One region of the Pseudomonas sp. AC229 genome, then DNA from elsewhere that is predicted to be linked to it. Evidence: predicted binding sites of a transcription regulator. Region 1 holds the regulator's gene; each other region holds the start of a gene.
What was found. Region 1 encodes FliA, which starts transcription of late flagellar genes. Its sites were predicted from a motif close to CTAAAGTTTNNNNNNNNNNNGCCGNTAA; they were not measured.
Positions count from the first base shown of each region.

Region 2: a site for FliA is predicted at 1,879-1,906, ahead of AC0IW7_RS09160 (methyl-accepting chemotaxis protein). Genes of this name have one in related genera too.
Region 3: a site for FliA is predicted at 3,567-3,594, ahead of AC0IW7_RS16890 (methyl-accepting chemotaxis protein). Genes of this name have one in related genera too.
Region 4: a site for FliA is predicted at 2,975-3,002, ahead of AC0IW7_RS13835 (methyl-accepting chemotaxis protein). Genes of this name have one in related genera too.

Region 1 covers NZ_CEEDHK010000003.1:209,205-214,205, forward strand. Annotated here, with positions in the region: gene flhA (flagellar biosynthesis protein FlhA) at 1-1,044, shown strand, start outside; gene flhF (flagellar biosynthesis protein FlhF) at 1,060-2,391, shown strand; gene fleN (flagellar synthesis regulator FleN) at 2,506-3,336, shown strand; gene fliA (RNA polymerase sigma factor FliA) at 3,333-4,079, shown strand; gene AC0IW7_RS05860 (chemotaxis response regulator CheY) at 4,164-4,538, shown strand; gene AC0IW7_RS05865 (protein phosphatase CheZ) at 4,558-5,001, shown strand, end outside.
Region 2 covers NZ_CEEDHK010000005.1:214,686-219,686, reverse strand. Annotated here, with positions in the region: gene AC0IW7_RS09165 (MFS transporter) at 1-815, opposite strand, end outside; gene AC0IW7_RS09160 (methyl-accepting chemotaxis protein) at 1,110-1,826, opposite strand; partial or broken gene AC0IW7_RS09155 (methyl-accepting chemotaxis protein) at 1,971-2,174, opposite strand; gene AC0IW7_RS09150 (efflux RND transporter permease subunit) at 3,325-5,001, opposite strand, start outside.
Region 3 covers NZ_CEEDHK010000012.1:3,080-8,080, reverse strand. Annotated here, with positions in the region: gene AC0IW7_RS16905 (hypothetical protein) at 33-1,085, shown strand; gene AC0IW7_RS16900 (AI-2E family transporter) at 1,155-2,264, opposite strand; gene AC0IW7_RS16895 (DUF2066 domain-containing protein) at 2,291-3,367, opposite strand; gene AC0IW7_RS16890 (methyl-accepting chemotaxis protein) at 3,663-5,001, shown strand, end outside.
Region 4 covers NZ_CEEDHK010000009.1:26,094-31,094, forward strand. Annotated here, with positions in the region: gene AC0IW7_RS13815 (TRAP transporter large permease subunit) at 1-910, opposite strand, end outside; gene AC0IW7_RS13820 (TRAP transporter small permease) at 910-1,434, opposite strand; gene AC0IW7_RS13825 (shikimate dehydrogenase) at 1,498-2,352, opposite strand; gene aroQ (type II 3-dehydroquinate dehydratase) at 2,355-2,795, opposite strand; gene AC0IW7_RS13835 (methyl-accepting chemotaxis protein) at 3,064-5,001, shown strand, end outside.

The DNA of each region.
Region 1 (5,001 bases):
GAACTCGGTTGGGACGACGTAACGCCGGTGGACATGGTGGGCCTGGAAGTTGGTTATCGCCTGATTCCGCTGGTAGACCGCAACCAAGGCGGCCAACTGCTGGCGCGGATCAAGGGTGTGCGTAAAAAACTGTCGCAAGAGATGGGCTTTTTGATGCCCTCGGTGCACATCCGCGACAACCTCGATTTGCAGCCCAACGCCTACCGTTTGACGCTCATGGGCGTAAGCCTGGCCGAAGCCGAGATCTACCCGGATCGCGAGTTGGCGATCAACCCTGGCCAGGTGTTCGGCACGCTCAACGGCGTGGCCGCCAAAGATCCGGCGTTCGGCCTGGAAGCGGTGTGGATCGACCAGTTCCAGCGCGATCAGGCGCAGTCCCTGGGTTACACCGTGGTAGACGCCAGCACCGTGGTCGCCACGCACCTTAACCAGGTGCTGCACAAACACGCCCATGAACTGCTCGGCCACGAGGAAGTGCAGCAGTTGCTGCAATTGCTGGCCAAGGGCTCGCCAAAACTGGCGGAAGAACTGGTGCCGGGCGTGGTTTCGCTGTCGACCCTGCTCAAGGTGTTGCAGTCGTTGCTGCAAGAGCAGGTGCCGGTGCGGGATATCCGCTCCATCGCCGAAGCGATCAGCAACGTGAAGAGTCAAGATCCCGCCGCCATGGTGGCAGCGGTGCGCGTCGCGCTGTCGCGCTCAATCGTGCAAGGCATTGTGGGACTAGAGCCGGAGCTGCCTGTGATCACCTTGGAACCCAGGTTGGAACAGATATTGCTCAATAGCCTACAGAAGGCCGGTCAAGGCTCCGAGGATGGCATTCTCCTGGAGCCGAGCATGGCCGAGAAGCTGCAGCGTTCCCTGGTGGACGCCGCGCAACGCCAGGAAATGCTCGGCAAGCCAGCGATTCTGCTGGTAGCCGGTCCGGTTCGGGCGATGCTCTCGCGGTTCGCACGGTTGGCAGTACCGACCATGCACGTGTTGGCGTACCAGGAAATCCCAGACAACAAGCAGGTCACCATCGTTGCCACGGTGGGTCAGAACTGAACTGAGGCTTAGGTCATGCAAGTTAAACGCTTTTTCGCCGCCGATATGCGTCAAGTCATGAAGTTGGTTCGCGATGAGCTGGGCGCCGATGCGTCCATCATCGGCACGCGCCGTGTCGCCGGAGGCGTGGAATTGACCGCTGCCCTGGACTACCAGGCGCCGGTGATTCCTGCACGCCAGCCGAACCCTGAGCTTGAGAACGAGCTGCGTCGCACGCAGTCGATGCTGGTGTCGGCGCAAGCCGATCTGGCCACCCGCGTGGCCGGCGAAAAGATGAAAGACGGTCAGTTGTTCGCCAATGAATCCATCGTGGCGCCAGAACTGCCGGCTTCGTTCGTGCGCCCTGAGCGTCCGAAACCAGCTGCCGCGCCTGCGCCGGAACCTGCGAAGGCGGTGGCAACCGACCAACGCAGCCTTGATGCCATGCGTTTCGAATTGAACGGCCTGCGCGAGTTGATCGAAGTGCAACTGGGCTCGATGGCCTGGGGTCAGATGCAAAGTCGCCGTCCGCAACAGGCTGCGCTGTGGCGTCGTCTGCAACGCATGGGCTTGCCGGCAGAGTTGTCGCGCGTGCTGCTGGAGCGGGTGTCTGCAGTGTCCGAGCAACGTCAGGCCTGGCGCATGATTCTCGCCCACCTGGCCCACGCCATCAAAACGCCAAAAGTCGAGCCGCTGGAAGAGGGCGGTGTGATCGCGCTGGTTGGCCCGGCTGGTATGGGTAAAACCACTACACTGGCAAAAATGGCGGCGCGTTATGTTTTGAAATACGGCGCGCAACACGTGGCGCTGGTGAGCATGGACAGTTACCGCATCGGTGCTCAGGAACAACTGAAAACCTTGGGCCGCATTCTTAATGTGTCAGTGACCCAGGTGGACCCCGGCACCTCGTTGACCCAAGCGCTGGAACCATTGGCGCGCAAACGTGTGGTGCTGATCGATACCGCTGGCTTGCCGGGCAATGATCCGGCGCTGCACATGCAGTTGGAAACCTTGGCGGGTCGTGGGGTCAAATCGAAAAATTATCTGGTTCTGGCCGCTACCAGCCAGAGCCAAGTGCTCAAGGCGGCCTACCATAGCTATAAGCGTTGCGGTCTGAGTGGCTGTATTCTTACCAAGGCCGATGAAGCGACCAGTTTGGGCGAGGTTTTAAGTCTGGCTATAAGCCAGCATCTACCGGTAGCCTATCTGGCAGACGGTCCGCGCATTCCAGATGATCTGCACGTTCCACGCAGTCATCAGTTGGTGAGTCGCGCCGTGAGTTTGCAGGCGCCTCAGGAGCCCAGTGAAGACGCCATGGCCGACATGTTCGCCGGGCTGTACCAGAACCCGGCGCGTCGCGCAGGCTGATTCGCTGTAGAGCAAAGCAGTAACGAAATTTAGTCGTTCAGGTGGGCCCGGTGCCGGGCCTGAACGTAATCAGCCAAGTGGCCTCAGTCGAGCTAGACAAGGTGTGTAGATAACATGGGTATGCATCCCGTACAGGTGATCGCGGTGACTGGCGGCAAGGGTGGCGTCGGCAAGACCAATGTATCGGTCAATCTTTCCCTGGCCCTGGCTGACCTCGGTCGGCGTGTGATGCTAATGGACGCCGACCTCGGCTTGGCCAACGTCGACGTGCTGTTGGGCCTGTCGGCCAAGCGCACCCTGGCCGACGTCATCAGTGGCGAATGCGAACTGCGCGACGTGCTGCTGCAAGGGCCGGGCGGCATCCGCATCGTGCCGGCAGCCTCCGGCACGCAAAGCATGGTGCAGCTCACGCCCATGCAACACGCTGGCCTGATTCAGGCGTTCAGCGACATCAGTGACAACCTCGATGTATTGGTGATCGACACCGCCGCCGGTATCGGCGATGCGGTGGTGAGCTTTGTGCGCGCGGCCCAGGAAGTGGTTGTGGTGGTGTGCGATGAGCCCACCTCGATCACCGACGCCTACGCCCTGATCAAACTGCTGAACCGCGACCACGGCATGAGCCGTTTCCGCGTGCTGGCCAATATGGCGCACAGCCCACAGGAAGGTCGCAACCTCTTTGCTAAGCTGACCAAAGTGACTGATCGTTTCCTCGACGTCGCCTTGCAATACGTCGGCGCTGTGCCTTACGACGAGTCGGTACGCAAGGCGGTACAGAAGCAACGCGCAGTTTATGAGGCCTTCCCTCGCTCCAAGTGCGCGCTGGCATTCAAGGCCATCGCGCAGAAGGTCGACACCTGGCCGTTACCAGCCAATCCGCGCGGGCACCTGGAGTTCTTCGTGGAGCGTCTGGTCCAGCAACCGCTTGCTGATACGGCCGTATGACATCAGGCAATGGGCTCCGTATGTATAGCAAGGCACAGGCGCAGGACTCCCAGCACCAGTTGATCGAGCGTTACGCGCCTCTGGTCAAACGCATCGCGTACCACTTGCTGGCACGTCTGCCGGCAAGTGTGCAGGTGGAAGATCTGATCCAGGCCGGCATGATCGGTCTGCTTGAAGCGTCAAAGAAATACGACTCCAGCAAAGGCGCCAGTTTTGAAACTTTCGCCGGCATTCGCATACGTGGATCTATGCTGGATGAAGTGCGCAAGGGCGATTGGGCACCGCGTTCGGTGCACCGCAACAGTCGCATGGTCAGTGACGCAATCCGAAAAATTGAAGCCCGAACGGGTAGAGACGCTAAAGATCAAGAAGTTGCGGCCGAACTCCAATTGAGTCTCGAGGATTACTACGGCATTCTTGGCGACACTTTGGGCAGCCGCTTGTTCAGTTTCGACGACCTTCTTCAGGACGGCGAGCACACAGGTCTGCGTGAAGACGCTGGCATTACCCACTTCGAGCCTTCGCGCGATCTGGAAGATGAACGCTTCCAATCGGCATTGGCGGCGGCCATCTCTGGACTGCCTGAACGTGAACAGTTGGTGTTGTCGCTGTATTACGACGAAGAACTGAATCTCAAGGAAATTGGCGAAGTGCTGGGGGTCAGCGAATCGCGGGTCAGCCAGTTGCATAGCCAGTGTGCCGCTCGTTTGCGTGCACGCTTGAGCGAGTGGCGCGCTAGCTGAGCGGCACTGCCAGTTTCTCGATTCAACGCGCATCCAGGTGCTGGGTGCGTTTAGGACTGTACGGAGGTCGACTTGGACAAAAACATGAAAATCCTCATCGTTGACGACTTCTCAACGATGCGACGGATCATCAAGAACCTCTTGCGTGACTTGGGATTCACCAACACCGCTGAGGCTGATGACGGAACCACCGCTTTACCCATGCTGCAAAGCGGCAGCTTCGACTTTCTCGTCACTGACTGGAACATGCCGGGAATGACCGGTATCGACCTGTTGCGTGCGGTTCGCGCCGATGACCGTCTCAAGCACCTGCCGGTGCTGATGGTGACTGCCGAAGCCAAGCGCGATCAGATTATCGAAGCGGCGCAGGCCGGGGTGAATGGCTACGTAGTGAAGCCGTTCACAGCTCAAGTGCTGAAAGAGAAGATCGAAAAAATCTTCGAGCGTGTTAACGGCTGATCCCGGCCGTGGGGGCAATATGGCGCACGACGATCTACCCATGGGCGACCTTGAGTCGTCCCTAAAATCCAATGCCCGCGAGCTCGTTGAGAGCCTTGAAAAAGGTAATTTTGGCGAAGCGGTGCAGCTCATCCATGAGCTCAACAAAGTGCGCGACCGTGGTCTTTACCACGAAGTGGGAAAACTGACGCGTGAGCTGCACAACGCCATCGTCAACTTCCAACTTGACCCACGCGTGCCACACGCCAAGGAAGTGTCGCAAATCACCGACGCCACCGAACGCCTGAACTATGTCGTGACGATGACCGAGAAAGCGGCCAATCGCACCATGGATCTGGTGGAGCAGAGTGCGCCGCTGGTTAACGACCTCAACGATGAAGCCACTGCGCTGGGCGCCGACTGGGGTCGCTTTATGCGCCGCGAGTTGGGTGCCGAAGCCTTCCGCGAATTGGCCAAGCGCATC
Region 2 (5,001 bases), on a different contig from region 1:
ACTCCTGTTACTAACGCCCCCACTAGCGCGGACATTCCGACCAGCCCAATTGCGGCGGCAGCATCAGAAGCTGACAAGCCCTTACCAATCAACAACGGTTGAAACTGACTGAGCAAAGCAACAATCGGTGCATACGTAAGTGCGGCAGCTACGCAAATAATCACCACACGCGGGTTGCGTAACAGGCCCAACAGCGAGAGACCGCTCACGGCTTTTGCGCTACCTGCTTGGATTGGCTTAACGCTGTTACCGCGCACCCAAAACCAGGCAGCGGGTAGCGCCATAAGCAGAATTAGCGTACCTAACGCTAAGAAACCCATACGCCAACCGTATAGGGCAATTACAGCAAAGGTAAGCGAAGGCAACACAGCACCAGAGAGCGCTAAACCGCAGCGCGTTAGCGCCAACGCCACACCCCGGGAACCTTGAAATGTCCCGCTCACAATGCGGGTAAAACTGAGCCCAGTCGTGGTCACACCTGCCACGCTTAAAAATGTGTAGAGCAGGTAGTACACCCAGAGCGGGCCTTGCAGCAAAGCCAGCATAAAGTAGCTCAGCGCCGTCAATGCAGAACCCACCAGCAACACGGGGCGCACACCAATCCTGTCGATTAGTCGTCCGAGCACCGGGGACAGCAAAGCAGCAGCCAAACTAGCGTTCTGCGCCAAGGAAATGTCCCCACGGCTCCAGCCGAACGTTTCCTGCAAGGGCGAAACAAATAAACTGGACAGCGACGGCCAGACTGAAAACGAAACAGCAGTGCCGATTAATGCTGCTGCACCGACACGCCAGTTTTCCCGCCATTCGCTCATCATTACTTGGACCTGAGCAGGCCCGCCTGGTGAAGTCATGTGGTCGTCCCCTATTGTTGTTTTTCGCTGATTTGCAGACGTCAGCCCGTGGTCCGAGCCCAAAAGCTCTGCCAGGTCGGGAAGCTAACTGGTAATCGCGGTACCGGCGGAACGCATGCAGCACAAACTCAACGAGCTGAGTTAGTTGCTTCTGGACACGACCTCAGGGGCGCCAGGACAACTGCGCAACTGATAGGTTGTACGTGCCCTGCGTCTTAACTGTTAAGACGGCAATACACCTGCGCCATTCCTGGCCAATCAGGACACTCTGAATACGCCAATCACGTCTTTAAGCTGTGCTACCAAGACCGAAAGTTGCCGGCATGACTGCTCAGTATTTCCTGCGCCTGCGGCAGTACGCTCGCCCGCATTGGTGATTTCCAAGATATTGCGATCAATATCAAGTGCAACCACGTTCTGTTGTTCGGCGGCCGTAGCGATCTGCTGGTTCTGATCCAGAATCGTACGGGACGCATCAAGGATATTGGTCAGCGCTACCTTCACCTGTTCAGATTGCCCACGACACTGCTTAGCCATGCCATGCCCTACATTTATGGTCTTTACTGCAGCGGCCACACCACCCTGCAGGGTGCCAATCATCTGTTCAATTTCGGCCGTAGACTGCTGTGTACGCTTAGCCAGGGTACGAACCTCATCAGCCACCACAGCAAACCCCCTACCCTGCTCGCCAGCCCGCGCAGCTTCAATCGCAGCATTGAGGGCGAGAAGATTGGTTTGTTCAGCAATGGCCTTAATCACATCAATGACCTGGCCTATCTGCTGACTGTCTCGTGCTAACTGGTCGATAACCGAAGCCGACTTTTCCATTTCGCCTGCCAGTTCTTCGATTCCAGAAACCTGGTCATCAACCAAACCTTGCCCATTTTTGGTTTCTCTATCGACACGCTGCGCACTATCGACCGCCTCCGCGGCATTCCCTGCAACAGACTGGGAGGTGGCAGACATCTGGTTCATTGCCGTTGCCAACTGCTCAAGCTGGCTGCGTTGATCGGAGACAGCCTGAAAGCTATCTGCCGAGATGATCTCAACTTGGGCGGTGCGAGCGCCAACCTCTGCGGCTGTGGTGCTGACTCGCTGAATGAGGTGCCTGATTTTTTCAACACTTTGACTCAAAGTAACCCCAAGCTCACCCAGTTCATCCTGGCTTTTGGGGTTGTACTTGGCCGTCATGTTTCCGTTAGCCACTTGATCAAGCAAATCACCCAAACCTTGCAGTGATTGGCGGATGGAAATGTAGACGCCGCTGAACAGATAAAGAATCGACAGGAGCAACAGCGCCTCTACAACGGCCAACCCCGTCATGTAACTCAATTGGCTTTTTGATCGCTGGCTAAGGGAGTCGCTTATCCGGTCAACGATCAACGTGTTCAGATCATACGTACTCTGCATATCTCTACTGACCAACGAGTAGTAGTCCTGCCACGGCGTATCAAAACTCTCACTGACCAGCAGATTGTTTTGCACGCTATCCGACTGACCTTTCAGCGTTGCTAAACTCTCTGCCGCCGGAGCCGCTAGCGCAATTTGAGCAGAGGAGGAGCTATCGAGCAGGTCGGTCACCGCCTGTTGATATTCTTCCTGCAAACCATCAAGGGATAACAGATTTTGCTCCAAGCGCATTGATATCGAGGGGCCAAGATGACCATCCAACATGGCGATAGAACCGAGTGACCGATTGCTACCAATCAGTGCTGTCACGCGAGGGGTAGTGGCTGAAACAAATTCGGCGAGCTGGCGCACCGACCTGCTCGGGTCCTGAGAAAAGCCCGCCTCGGATAGAACGGCTTTAGTGAAGTTCAGTGATTTCGCTAACTGCTTGCGCCGCACGTCCAGCTTGGTAGACCAAAGCTCTTGTTGGCGCCCAGCTTCAAGCCCGGAGACCATGGCATCGCGCTTAGCCTCGAAAACGCCCGCTTTAGTTCGAAGCCCCTCCCAATTCATGCTCTTCAGTTTGTTTAAAGTCGAGGCCTCGATGACGTCAGCTTTGCCGATAGCATCACCGGCTCGCCCGGTAGTTCCATGTACAACCAACAACTCAGAAAGGTCGGTGAGTTCTTGTAACTGCTGACTGACGGCAAGACTGCTGCGCAATAGTTCGATGCCGCTAAGTTCGGTTCGCGTGATGACGATTTGCTCGTATGAGCCCTGAATCAAATAGTAGTTGGCAACCGCTAAAGGGATGAAGAACAGCAGGCCAATTAGCCCAAACTTCATCCGAAAACTCACCCGATTCATCAGCGTTACAGCCGGGCTTAGCATGAACTTCATGGTCACTCCCTCCACCGGCGTACCCGGTTTCTTATTGTCTGGCAGCAGCCCAAAATGCGTGGTGCAAGGAACAGGCGATCACCATGCGATGCGTCGCATGGTGATCGTCCGATAATTGAAAACAGCAGAATGGGGTTAAACCGCGGGCCGTGCCTTCGACCCGCTATTGCACAGGCAGGTCTACCTATGCCGTCCTTTCCACCTTAACCTGACGCTGATTAGCAGCCCGAGGCTCGAGAGGAGGAAGCTCATCAGAAACAGTTATCTGGACGTCTCGTCGCTGATCACGACTTTGCAGAAGGTAGTAAGAGAGCGCGGGGATCAAGATGAGCGCGCCAAGCATGTTCCAAATAAACATAAACGCGAGAAGGATGCCCATGTCAGCTTGGAACTTGATTGGCGACCAGGCCCAGGTAATAACGCCCGCGGCCATGGTCATACCGACGAGTGCAACCACACGGCCAGTGAACTGCAGCGACTCTCTATAAGCCTGCTGCAAACTACGGCCACGTCGTTGTTGGCCTAGCTGCACAGAGAGCAGATACAAGGCGTAGTCCACACCAATCCCAACACCCAGTGCAATAACCGGCAAGGTAGCGACCTTGACGCCAATGCCCAGCAAGACCATTAGTGCTTCGCAAAGCACTGAGGTAATCAACAGCGGAATCAGTGCCACAAGAACAGCACGCCAGCTTCGGAAAGTGATGAAGCACAGCAAAATCACGCCGAGGTATAACAGCGCATGCATTTTGTAGAAGGACTCTTTGACAACAATGTTGGTTACTGCCTCGATGCCGGCGCTACCAGCGGCTGGCAGGAACTTAACATCGTCACTGTCGTGTTCTTTCGCAAACGCTTCCGCCTGCTCCAGTACCTTTGTGAGCGTGCTGGCTTTATGGTCCGAGAGGTACGCCATTACGGGGAAAACGGAGCATTTAGGGTTCAATACATCGGGGTTGTTAACCAACACCTGAGAGGCTGCGTACCCGAGCGAGCGTGGATCGCGAATAATCGAGTTCCACTTGAAATAACCCTCGAACGTCCCGGCCACGCCTCGCTTAGTCAAGGTGGCGAACGACTCAGTGGCCTGAACTCCCTGCACATGGCTAAGCGCCCATCCCAATCGATCAGCTTCCACCAGATTTTCGTAGTGGTCACAGACGTTCGGTGGCGTCTTCACGATAATGGCGAACTGATCGTTGGACAGACCGTAATTGGCTGTCACATAGGCAACATCTTGGTTGTATCTAGAGTCCTGGCGCAACTCCGGTGCACCGGCACTTAAATCGCCGACCTGAAGGTCTTTTCGCACCACCAATGCTGCAATGCTCAGACAAATCGCAGCGACCACAGCTACTCGCGCCCAGCGGGCGGTGGTGAATTTGGTGAAGAACAACCAAACCGGACTCATCTGCTCATTATCGCCGCTTTCCTGGAGCGATCTCTGCGCGGCCGAATGACTGACGCCGGTGTAAGAGAACAACACAGGAATGAGGATCAGCTTGGTAAAGATCAACACCGACACACCAATACTGGTAGTCAGTGCCAGATCCCGAATTACCGGAATATCGACGATTACCAACACCGCAAAGCCGACCACATTCGCGAGCAATGCTGTTAGCCCCGCCATAAACAGACGCCGGAACGTGTAGCGCGCCGCGATGTACTTGTCGGTGCCTCGACCAATGTCCTGCATGATGCCGTTCATTTTCTGCGCGCCGTGAGACAGCCCTATGGCGAAGATCAGAAACGGCACCAGGATGGTGTAAGGGTCTAGCTCATAGCCCGCAAGGTGCATAAGCCCTAACAACCAGACCACACCAAGAATGGAAACAGCCACTAACATCAAGGTACTACGCAG
Region 3 (5,001 bases), on a different contig from region 1:
CCCCACCCCCCTTCACACATCAGACTCAGCACATGAAAACCCTGAACAACAACGCCAGCAAAATTCTCTTCCCGCTACTGTCAGCACTTATTGTTTTCGGCATCTCAACGGCCAACGCCGCATCGGCAAAATACCCCTTCGGGATTATCGATTCAGACATATTGGCATCTGACCAATCCACCAGAAACGAAGTTGATCGCGTGCAAAAGCTGACGCCGTCCAGAAGCCCAGTGCTGAATCAGGAGGCCCTCACCGAAGCGCGGGAAACAGCAGAGCGGTACTCAGAACTTCCTAACGAGTTGAGCGCATTGCAGAAAATCTCGGTCGAGATGATCAGAGACAAAACCACGACTTCAATGAATAAACTTCCGCCTCTTATCAAAGAGTGTCGCCGCACCGATATTGCCGAAAACGTTCTGACCATCCGACGTCAACTGTTGCAGTTCGACAACACCATCAGCTTTGACATTTTTTCGGCGCCGCAAGAAGACCAGTCGCTCACCGAAAGCGAGGCCACAACCATAGACGACGTCGTGCATTTTCTGAGCTTGAGCCCAGACGTCATCTGCCAAATGTATGGCGATGAGGAGAGCTTTCGCGGCATTAGCACTCAGCTCAAGTCGACGATAGACATTGCCAGCAGGAAGCTGGCGCAAGAAATTTCGGCAATCAATGAACGCATCCCGAGGGCGAAAGCGTTGAGCGAGGTCTGGGGGAAATATCGAGATCAGTTGCTCAAATCAATTGAAGAACAAAGCGCACCTGCAACCAAAGTTGCCGATCAGCTAGGTTTTATCATCGGCGTGTTCTGCGCCTTTGGCATTTTGATGTTTCTGGCGGTGCGGATATTCCCGTCAGAAATACAAGTGGAGCTGATTGCCTCGGGCCAGGTCATTCAATTCGCCACCGTGATGGTGATATTGATCGTGATCTGCGTGCTCGGCATGTCGAAGCTGCTGACCGAAAACACCTTAGGCACCTTGCTGGGTGGAATAGGCGGGTATGTCTTGTCCCAAGGCGTGGGCCGAGCGGTCAGTAGGGCCGCGGTTCGCGACCATCATGCAGCGCAAAACACTAAACCCTGAAACACAAACAGGTGGTGGGTCCTTTGCGAACCCAACCACCTGTGTTTTTAGCTGAACAGTGAAGAACAGCTAATCGGGCTGTGCGGGCACTCCCTCGACAACTTCAACCGCTTCCACTGGCTGCCCGTCGTCATACATATCCGACTGTTTATAGAAGTCGTGGACATGGCGCAGTAACACCATGATCACCGCCGCCACCGGCAGCGCCAGCAGAATGCCGGTGAAGCCGAATAGCTGGCCACCGGCGAGAATGGCGAAAATCACCGCCACCGGGTGCAAGCCAATGCGGTCGCCGACCAGCAACGGCGTAAGCAGCATGCCTTCCAGCAGTTGGCCCACGGTGAAGACTGCGGCGATGCCGAGCAGTGGGTAGAACTCCGGGCCAAACTGGAACAAGCCAGCCGTAATGGCCGCACCGAAACCAATAACGAAGCCCATATACGGCACGATGCTGGCGAGCCCGGCAATTACGCCGATCAGCAAGCCCAGCTCCAGCCCGACCAGCATCAGGCCACTGGCGTAAATCACGCCGAGGCCGAGCATGACCAGCAGTTGCCCCCGTAGAAACGCGCCAAGCACTTCGTGGCATTCGCCCATCAATTGCACGATGAAGCCTTCGCGGCTGCGAGGGAGCAGGCCGCGCAGTTTGGCGACCATCACGTCCCAGTCGCGCAGCAGATAAAAACTCACCACCGGAATCAGCACCACGTTGCCCAGCCAGCCGAGCAAGGCCAGGCTCGAGGCGGTGGCCGAAGCCAGCACGGCGCCAACGATGTCGGTGGTTTTGCCCAAGTGCTCGGTAACGGCCGTTTTAACCTGATCGAACTTCCAGAAGCCATCGGCCAGCCCCAGCTTTGCTTGCACCCACGGCAAGGCGCTGTGCTGGGCCCAGTCGATCATCTGTGGCGCCAGCTCGTACAAGCGAACCAATTGCCTGCCGAGCATGGGCACCAGCACCAGCAGGGCGATCACCAGAATCAGGGTAAACACGCTGAACACCACGATCACCGCCCAGGTGCGCGACAGTTTCCAGCGTTCCAGCCGGTCGGCCAGCGGGTCGCCCATGTACGCCAGCAAAATGCCGATCAGAAACGGCGAGAGAATCGGGTGGATGGCATACAGCAAAACACCGAGCACAAGCAGCGCGGCAATCCATAGCCAATGACGTGAGTCAGTCATGCTCAACAACCTCAGGGGAGAAGAATTCACCAGCCGTAATGCAGCACGTTGGTTGCCGGTGCAGGCGCCACTGGCGCTGGAACCGGTGCTTGGCCAGCTGGCGCGGTGCTGGCGTCTACCGGCGCAGCGGCAACCGGTTCTGGCGGCAGCTCGCGCAGGCGAGCCAAGGCCAGCTGCGCACGCAGTTGTTCGGGGCTGGCTTTTACTTGATAGGTCAGGCGATCACCCACGGCGCTTTGCAGGCGGGCATCGAACGGTTCCAGCAGGCGTTGCAGTTCGGCGTAGCGGTTCAGGTCGGCGCCCTGGATATCCAGAGTCAACGCTTGCGCAGCGCCTTGCGCCGCCACGAAATGGGTGGCCAGCCGTTGGCTAACGGCGAGCATTACCGCGTCGGCCAGCGCATCGGCGTCGGCACCTTCGGCTTTGCCCTGCTCGCGGCTCTCGCCCAACCACAACCGCCATTGCGCCTGCCATTTGCCAGCATCTTCCTGAGCGGTGACGGCTAACAAGGCGTCGGCGCCATACCGGGCAGACGGTTCTTTCAGCGCATCGGCATTGGTCGCCGCCAGGTTTTCAGCGGTGCCGGCCAGTTGCTCGTTGAGGTCGGCAATCGGCAAACGCAGCGGCAAGCCTCGGTTTTGCGCAGCGCGTTGCAGCGCAGCGGCTGCCGGTTGACTGTCGCCAACCAGGCTGGCGCCTTCGGCCGTGGTGTTCAGCCACCAGGCCAACACCGCAGGGCGGTTCGCGCTCCACAGTGGAATACCGGCCTGACGCAGGCTGCGGTCGGTGCTGATGGCGTCGAAGTCGACCACCAGCACTTCAGGCGGACCGTTCTCGTAAGCGTATTGGCTCACCAGTTGCTGCGGGTCTTTGCGCAGTTCGGCAATGGCCGGATTGGTTAGGGCTTTGTTGTCGCCGGTCAGGCGCAGCACCAGCGTATCGAGGGCACTGCTGAGGGCGGCGGCGCGTTCTTGCGGTTGCTGGCTGGTCACCGGTTGGCGCACTTGATAGAGGTCTTCAACGCTCGCTGCGTGGGACGCGAGGCTGCACAACGACAAGCTCAGGGCGAGTAACGGGCTGAACAGTGAGGCGGACAAACGCATGATGGGCTCTCGGCTCGGAAAGGGGCGCCAGCGCTAGTGGCCAGTCGCATGACGGCGGTGCGGCGCTGCGAAAACGCGCCTTACCTTAATGCAAAGAGCCCTACCTTAAACAGGCGACTTGGGGGCTGTCGAGCGCATATAACCCGCACAACCGGCACGCCCTGACATTTGCGGCTTAACTAGCTAATCAAACGCCCCGCTCAACAAGCGCAGCGGCCGGCCGATACGCAGCACATAAGCACACTAGGCGAGCAGCTCGGGCGCCGTTTGGCCAACAAAGGAAGGGGTACTTGCGGTGTCGATAAAATTGCGTTTGCTGCTATTAACGGGTACCGGCCTGCTGGCTGCGCTGATTCTCAGCCTGGTTGGCTTCGTGGGTAACTACCACGTGGCCGATGCCGTACGAGCCAATCAGATCAGCCTCAATGCCCTGCGCAACCATATGGAAGCGGACATGATGCACGACGCCCTGCGCGCCGATGTGTTGGCAGCCATGTTGGTGGGGCTGGGCAAAAGCCCCACCACCGCTGCCGAAGCGCGCAGCAGCCTGGAAGAACACGCCGGGCATTTTCGCGAGGTGCTGGCCGACAACCTGAAATTGCCGGTGAACGAGGCAATCAAGGCTGGACTGAACACGGTCAAACCCAGCCTTGATTCCTACATCGCTGCCGCCGAAGCCATCGTCGCCCAGGCGCTCACCAACCCCGACGCGGCACAAGGGCAGTTGCCCACGTTCAACGCGGCGTTCAGCAAGTTGGAAGGCGAAATGGCCGCCCTCAGCGAGCTGATCGAAAGCAACACCGAGCAAACCGCAAAAGACACCGAAAGCGCCATCAGCACTGCCAACCTCACGCTGACCATCGTGTTGATAGCGAGCTTGGTGCTGTTGGTATTGCAAGGCGCATGGATCATTCGCGGCATTATGCGACCGCTGCTCGCTGCCAGTGAAATTGCCACCAGCATCGCCCAGGGCGACCTCAGCCGGCGCATCGAAGAGCCGGCTACCCAGGACGAAGCCAGCGCGCTAATCCGCAGCCTGGCCACCATGCAACGCGACCTGCGCGACATGATCGGCGTGGTGCGCAGCAATGCCAACAACGTCAACAGCCTCACCCAGCAACTCAGCGCCGGCTGCCACCAAGTCGCCAACAGCAGCACGCAACAAAGCGAGGCGTCCAACACTATGGCCGCCGCTGCCAGCGAAATGACCGCCAGCATCGAGGAAATTACCCGCCATGCCGGTCAGGCGCTGGACATGGCCAACCAGGCCGAGCGCCTGGCGAACGACGGCGGCAAAGTGATTCATCAAGTGGTGCAAGACATGGACGGCATTGCCCGCTCGGTGCAGCAATCGGCCCAGGTTATTCGCACGCTGGACCAAGAGTCCGAGCAGATTTTCAGCATCATCCAGGTGATCAAGGGCATCGCCGACCAAACCAACCTGCTCGCCCTTAACGCCGCCATTGAAGCGGCGCGGGCCGGCGAACAGGGCCGTGGTTTCGCCGTGGTGGCCGACGAAGTGCGCAGCCTGGCGGGCCGCACCAGCGCCTCGACGCAGGAAATCGCCGCCATGGTGCAGCGCATTCAAACCAGCACCCGCGAGGCCGCCAACAGCATGGAAGCCGGCGTTGCCC
Region 4 (5,001 bases), on a different contig from region 1:
CATCGGTGAGCTGGCCGGGCAGATCGGCGATGGTGACCAGCCACGACGACACCATGGCAGCGGCCACCAACAGCATCACTACCGAGGTGGTTTTCGCCGCCGACAGCACCACTTCATAGAGCTGGCTGAACTTCAGTTCGCGGTAGATAAACAGCGACACGAACAAGGCGTAAACCGCCGCCACCACAGCCGCTTCGGTGGGCGTGAAAATGCCGAACTTCAAACCAAAAATGATGATCAGCGGCAGGCCCAGCGCCCAACTGCCATCGAGCAAGGTTTTGACAATTTCCGCACGGCTGGCCTTGGGCGGCGTGGCGACGTTTTCGCTGCGCGAGACGAACCACCAGGCCACCGCCAGCGACGCCCCGAGCATGATGCCCGGCACGATACCGGCCAGGAACAGCTTGGAAATCGACACGCCGGAGGCCACGCCAAACACGATAAAACCGATGCTCGGCGGAATGATCGGCGCCAGGATGCCACCCGACGCGATCAGTCCCGCCGCGCGTTCGCGGTTGTGGCCGGCCTGGACCATCATCGGAATCAGCAATGCAGCCAGAGCGGCCGCATCTGCCACCGCCGAACCCGACAACGAGGCCAGCAAGCACGAGGCAATAATCGCCACGTAACCCAGGCCGCCGCGCTTGTGGCCGACCATGGCCATGGCAATGTTGACGATGCGCCGCGACAAGCCGCCGGCATTCATGACCTCGCCGGCCAGCATGAAGAACGGCACGGCCAGCAGGGGAAAACTGTCAGCGCCGTTAAGCAGGTTCTGGGCAATGATCTGCGCGTCGAACAGGTCGAGTTGCCACATCAGCACCACACTCACCAGCAGCAGCGCAAAGGCAATCGGAATACCCAGGGCCATGGTGCCCAGCAGGGTGCCGAGGAAGAGAATCAGCGTCATCAGCGGTTCCCCTCAGTGCTTGGCAGGTGCACCGATTCGACGCCGGCCTTGCCTTGCGGCAACCGACCGCGCAGGGCCAGCACCAGCTCGCCGGCAATCACCGGAATGGCAGTCAGGCCGAACAGCACACCGATGCCGTAGAACCAGGCCATCGACAGGCCCGAGGCGGGGGCGACCACATCGAGGTTGATGCGCGCCTGCTGCCAACTGCCGCTGAGCACCAGCCAGGCGATAAACAGCATCAGCAGATGGCCGACGGCCAGGCACAGATTGCGCCCGAATGGCGGCAGCTTTTTGATCAGCAGGTCGAGGCCCAAGTGGCTGCGTTCGCGCAAGGCGATCAGCGAGCCGAGGAATACCATCAGCACAAACAACCAGCGCGACAGTTCTTCCGACACGGTGATGCCCGAGTTGAAGGCGTACCGCATGACCACGTTGCCGAACACCATGAGCACCATGCCCAGCATGCACAGCACGACGATCAGCTTGAGAAAGCGGAAATACAGATCGATCATTTTTGTCATTGTTGTGATCTCGTAAGCGCCAACGCTGGGCGCCATGTTAAGGGTGTCGTTTGGTCGTGATCGTTAAGCGCCCATCGCCGAAAAATGCGCCTGCATACGGGCGGCGTCTGCCGCCGCGCCACTGAACAATTCAAACGCTTTTACCGCTTGAAACACCGCCATGGTGCCGCCGTCGAGCGTGCGGCAACCCAAGGCGCGGGCTTCGCGCAGCAGTTCCGTTTCCAAGGGGAAATACACAATTTCCGCCACCCACATCGGTGCACGCAGCAGGGCTTTGGGCACCGGCATACCGGGCAGTTTGGCCATGCCCATCGGCGTGGTGTTCACCAGGCCGTCGGCGCTCGCCATGGCGGCTGCCAGGTCGGCGCCGGCGCTCGCGCGGTTGCCTGGGAAATGCGCGTTGAGGTTCGCCGCCAGGTCGCTGGCGCGGCCGGCGTCTACGTCGAAAATAGTTAACCGCTCAACGCCTTCAATCAACAAGGCATGGGCCACCGCTGCGCCGGCACCGCCTGCGCCCATCTGCACCACCTGCGCGCGGGTGACATCACTCAGCCCACGGCGGAAGCCTTCGGCGAAGCCCAGGCAGTCGGTGTTATGGCCAATGCGTTTGCCGTTCTCGAACACCACCGTGTTCACCGCGCCGATACCGCGCGCTTCCGGCGATAACTCATCGAGCAGCGGGATCACCGCCTGCTTGCAGGGGAAGGTGATGTTTAGGCCGGTGAAGCCGGTGTGCTGGGCAGCGTCGAGCAGGGTGGGCAGGTCGTCGAGGCCCATCTTCAGGGCGTCGATGTCGATCAGGCGATACAGGTAGCGAATGCCCTGGGCGTCGCCTTCATGCTCGTGCAAGGCCGGCGTGCGCGAGGCCTGAATGCCGGCGCCAATCAGGCCGGCCAGAATGCTGCGGGTGCGGGACATGGTCAGGCCTTGAGCAGATGAGCAACGTGTTCGACGGCCATGCGATAGCCATTGCTGCCGAACCCGGCGAGCACGGCCACGGCGATGCCGGACACGTACGAGTGGTGACGGAATTCTTCGCGCTTGTGCACGTTGGAGAGGTGTACTTCGATCACCGGCAATTCGCTGGCCACCAGGGCGTCGCGAATGGCGACCGAGGTATGCGTCCAGGCGCCCGGGTTAATCACGATGGCGGCGCAGCGGCCACGGCTCTGGTGAATCCAGTCGATCAACTGGCCTTCGTGATTGGTTTGTTCGAACTCGACGGTAAGGTCCAGCGCGCTGCCGGTGCGGCGGCACAGGTCGGCGATATCGGCGAGGGTTTCGTGGCCGTAGGTGGCCGGTTCGCGGGTGCCGAGCATATTGAGATTGGGGCCGTTAAGCACCAGCACGGTACGGGGCATACAAGCGTTCTCCATTTCTTATTGTTGTTCTGGCAGGCGAGCGGCCAAAAGCGTGTAGGAGAAAATGTACTAACCGGTTAATTCGGTCAATGGGCGCTGTGTGCGCCGTTCGATAATCGACCACTTTTGCATCGGCACCGCAGTCGGCAGCAGTGCCAGTATCAGGGCGCCAAATGTTCCTTAAGGTTGCGTCGGATAAGTCGATATATTGCGCAGGAGCCAGCCGACTAGAGCTGGCCGCCTCTGCCTCGTTTTTCTGGAGACTCCCATGTTTGGATGGCTTACTCAGGCGCTGAGCAATATCAGTGTCGGCGCAAAACTGGCTCTTGGTTTTGCATCGGTGCTGCTACTCACGCTGTTAATCACGCTGGCCGGTTGGCTGGGGTTGAGCTCGGTGCTCGAGCGCGGCGACAAGCTGGCGGCCATTTCCAAACTGGGCGCCATTGCCCGCGACGTGCGTATTGCTCGCCTGACCTACGCGCAAAACAGCGACGCCGCGCATAACGCCGCCGTGGTCGACAATCTCGACAAATTCGACGCCGGCGTTCAGAGCGCCAACCAGATCATGAAGTCGCCGAACGACCTGGTGTTGCTCAAGCAGGCGGGCGATGCCAGCAGCCAGTATCGCCAAGCCTTCAGCCAGATGACCCAGGCCGTCGCCACCCGCGAAGCCCTGCGCGGCCAATTTGGCAAGTTCGCCGACGCGGCGGTCGCGGAAGTGGGCAACGTTTCGACGGCGGTTCGTGCCGAGACCGTCAGCGAAGAAAACGCCGAGCAGCATCAACAAGTGCTCGACGCCCTGATCGCGCAGAACAGTTTGATTCAAACCGCACGTTTCGAGCTGCGCGGCTTTACGTACAGCGGCCGGGTTGAGCTGCAACAGCCGGCGCTAGCCGCCATCGATCAGGCACTTGGCAACCTGAAAACCCTTTCGGACAAAGTTTCCAGCGAGCAGGCCGCCGGCTTGCAGAAAGCGGCCGATGCGTTGAACGGCTATCGCGCTACGGTCGGCCAGTTCGCTGCGGCGCTGGCCAATATCGCGGCGGCGCAAACCATTCTGGATGTCCAAATCAAACAGATTTTCGACGCCTGCGCGCAGCTCACCGTCAGTCAGAACACCAAGCGCGACAAAGAAGAAGCCGAGGCGAAAACCGTGCTGCTGGTGGCCTCGTTGATTGCGGTAGTGCTGGGCCTGATCGCTGCGTTGTTTATCACCCGGCAAATTGTCGGCCCGTTGCAAACCGTGCTGCGCCGTGTGGAACGCATCGCCTCGGGCGACCTTAGCCACGACATCGAAACCCGTCGCGGTGACGAGCTGGGCCAGCTGCAAACCAGCATGCAGAACATGACGTTGGGCTTGCGTGAACTGATTGGCGGCATCCGCGATGGCGTCACGCAAATCGCCAGCGCGGCGGAGCAGCTATCTGCCGTGACTGAACAGACCAGCGCCGGCGTGAACAACCAGAAAATCGAGACCGACCAGGTCGCCACCGCCATGCACGAAATGACCGCCACCGTGCAGGAAGTGGCGCGTAACGCAGAGGAAGCCTCCGAAGCGGCCAAAGCGGCGGACTTGCAGGCCCGTGACGGCGACCGGGTTGTCGGCGAAGCCGTGGCGCAGATCGAGCGCCTTGCTGTGGCCGTGGGCGACTCCACCGATGCCATGAACGAGCTCAAGCGCGAAAGCGACAAAATCGGCAGCGTGCTCGACGTGATCAAATCCGTGGCGCAACAAACCAACCTGCTGGCGCTGAACGCCGCCATTGAAGCCGCCCGTGCCGGTGAAGCCGGTCGGGGTTTCGCCGTGGTTGCCGACGAAGTACGCAGCCTGGCGCAGCGCACCCAGCAATCCACCGAAGAAATTGAAGACTTGATCAGCGGCCTGCAAAGCGGCACTCAGCAAGTGGCGAGTACCTTGGAAAGCAGCCGCGAGCTCACCGACAGCAGCGTGCAACTGACCCGCAGCGCCGGCGATGCCTTGGGCAGCATCACCCGCACGGTATCGGCGATTCAGGCCATGAACCTGCAGATTGCCACCGCTGCCGAAGAGCAAACCGCCGTGGCCGAAGAGATCAACCGCAGCGTCTTGAACGTGCGTGACGTCTCCGAACAAACCGCCGCTGCCAGCGAAGAAACCGCCGCATCGAGTGTTGAACTGGCGCGCCTGGGTGGGCATCTGCAAAGTCTGGTGCAGCGCTTCCGGGTT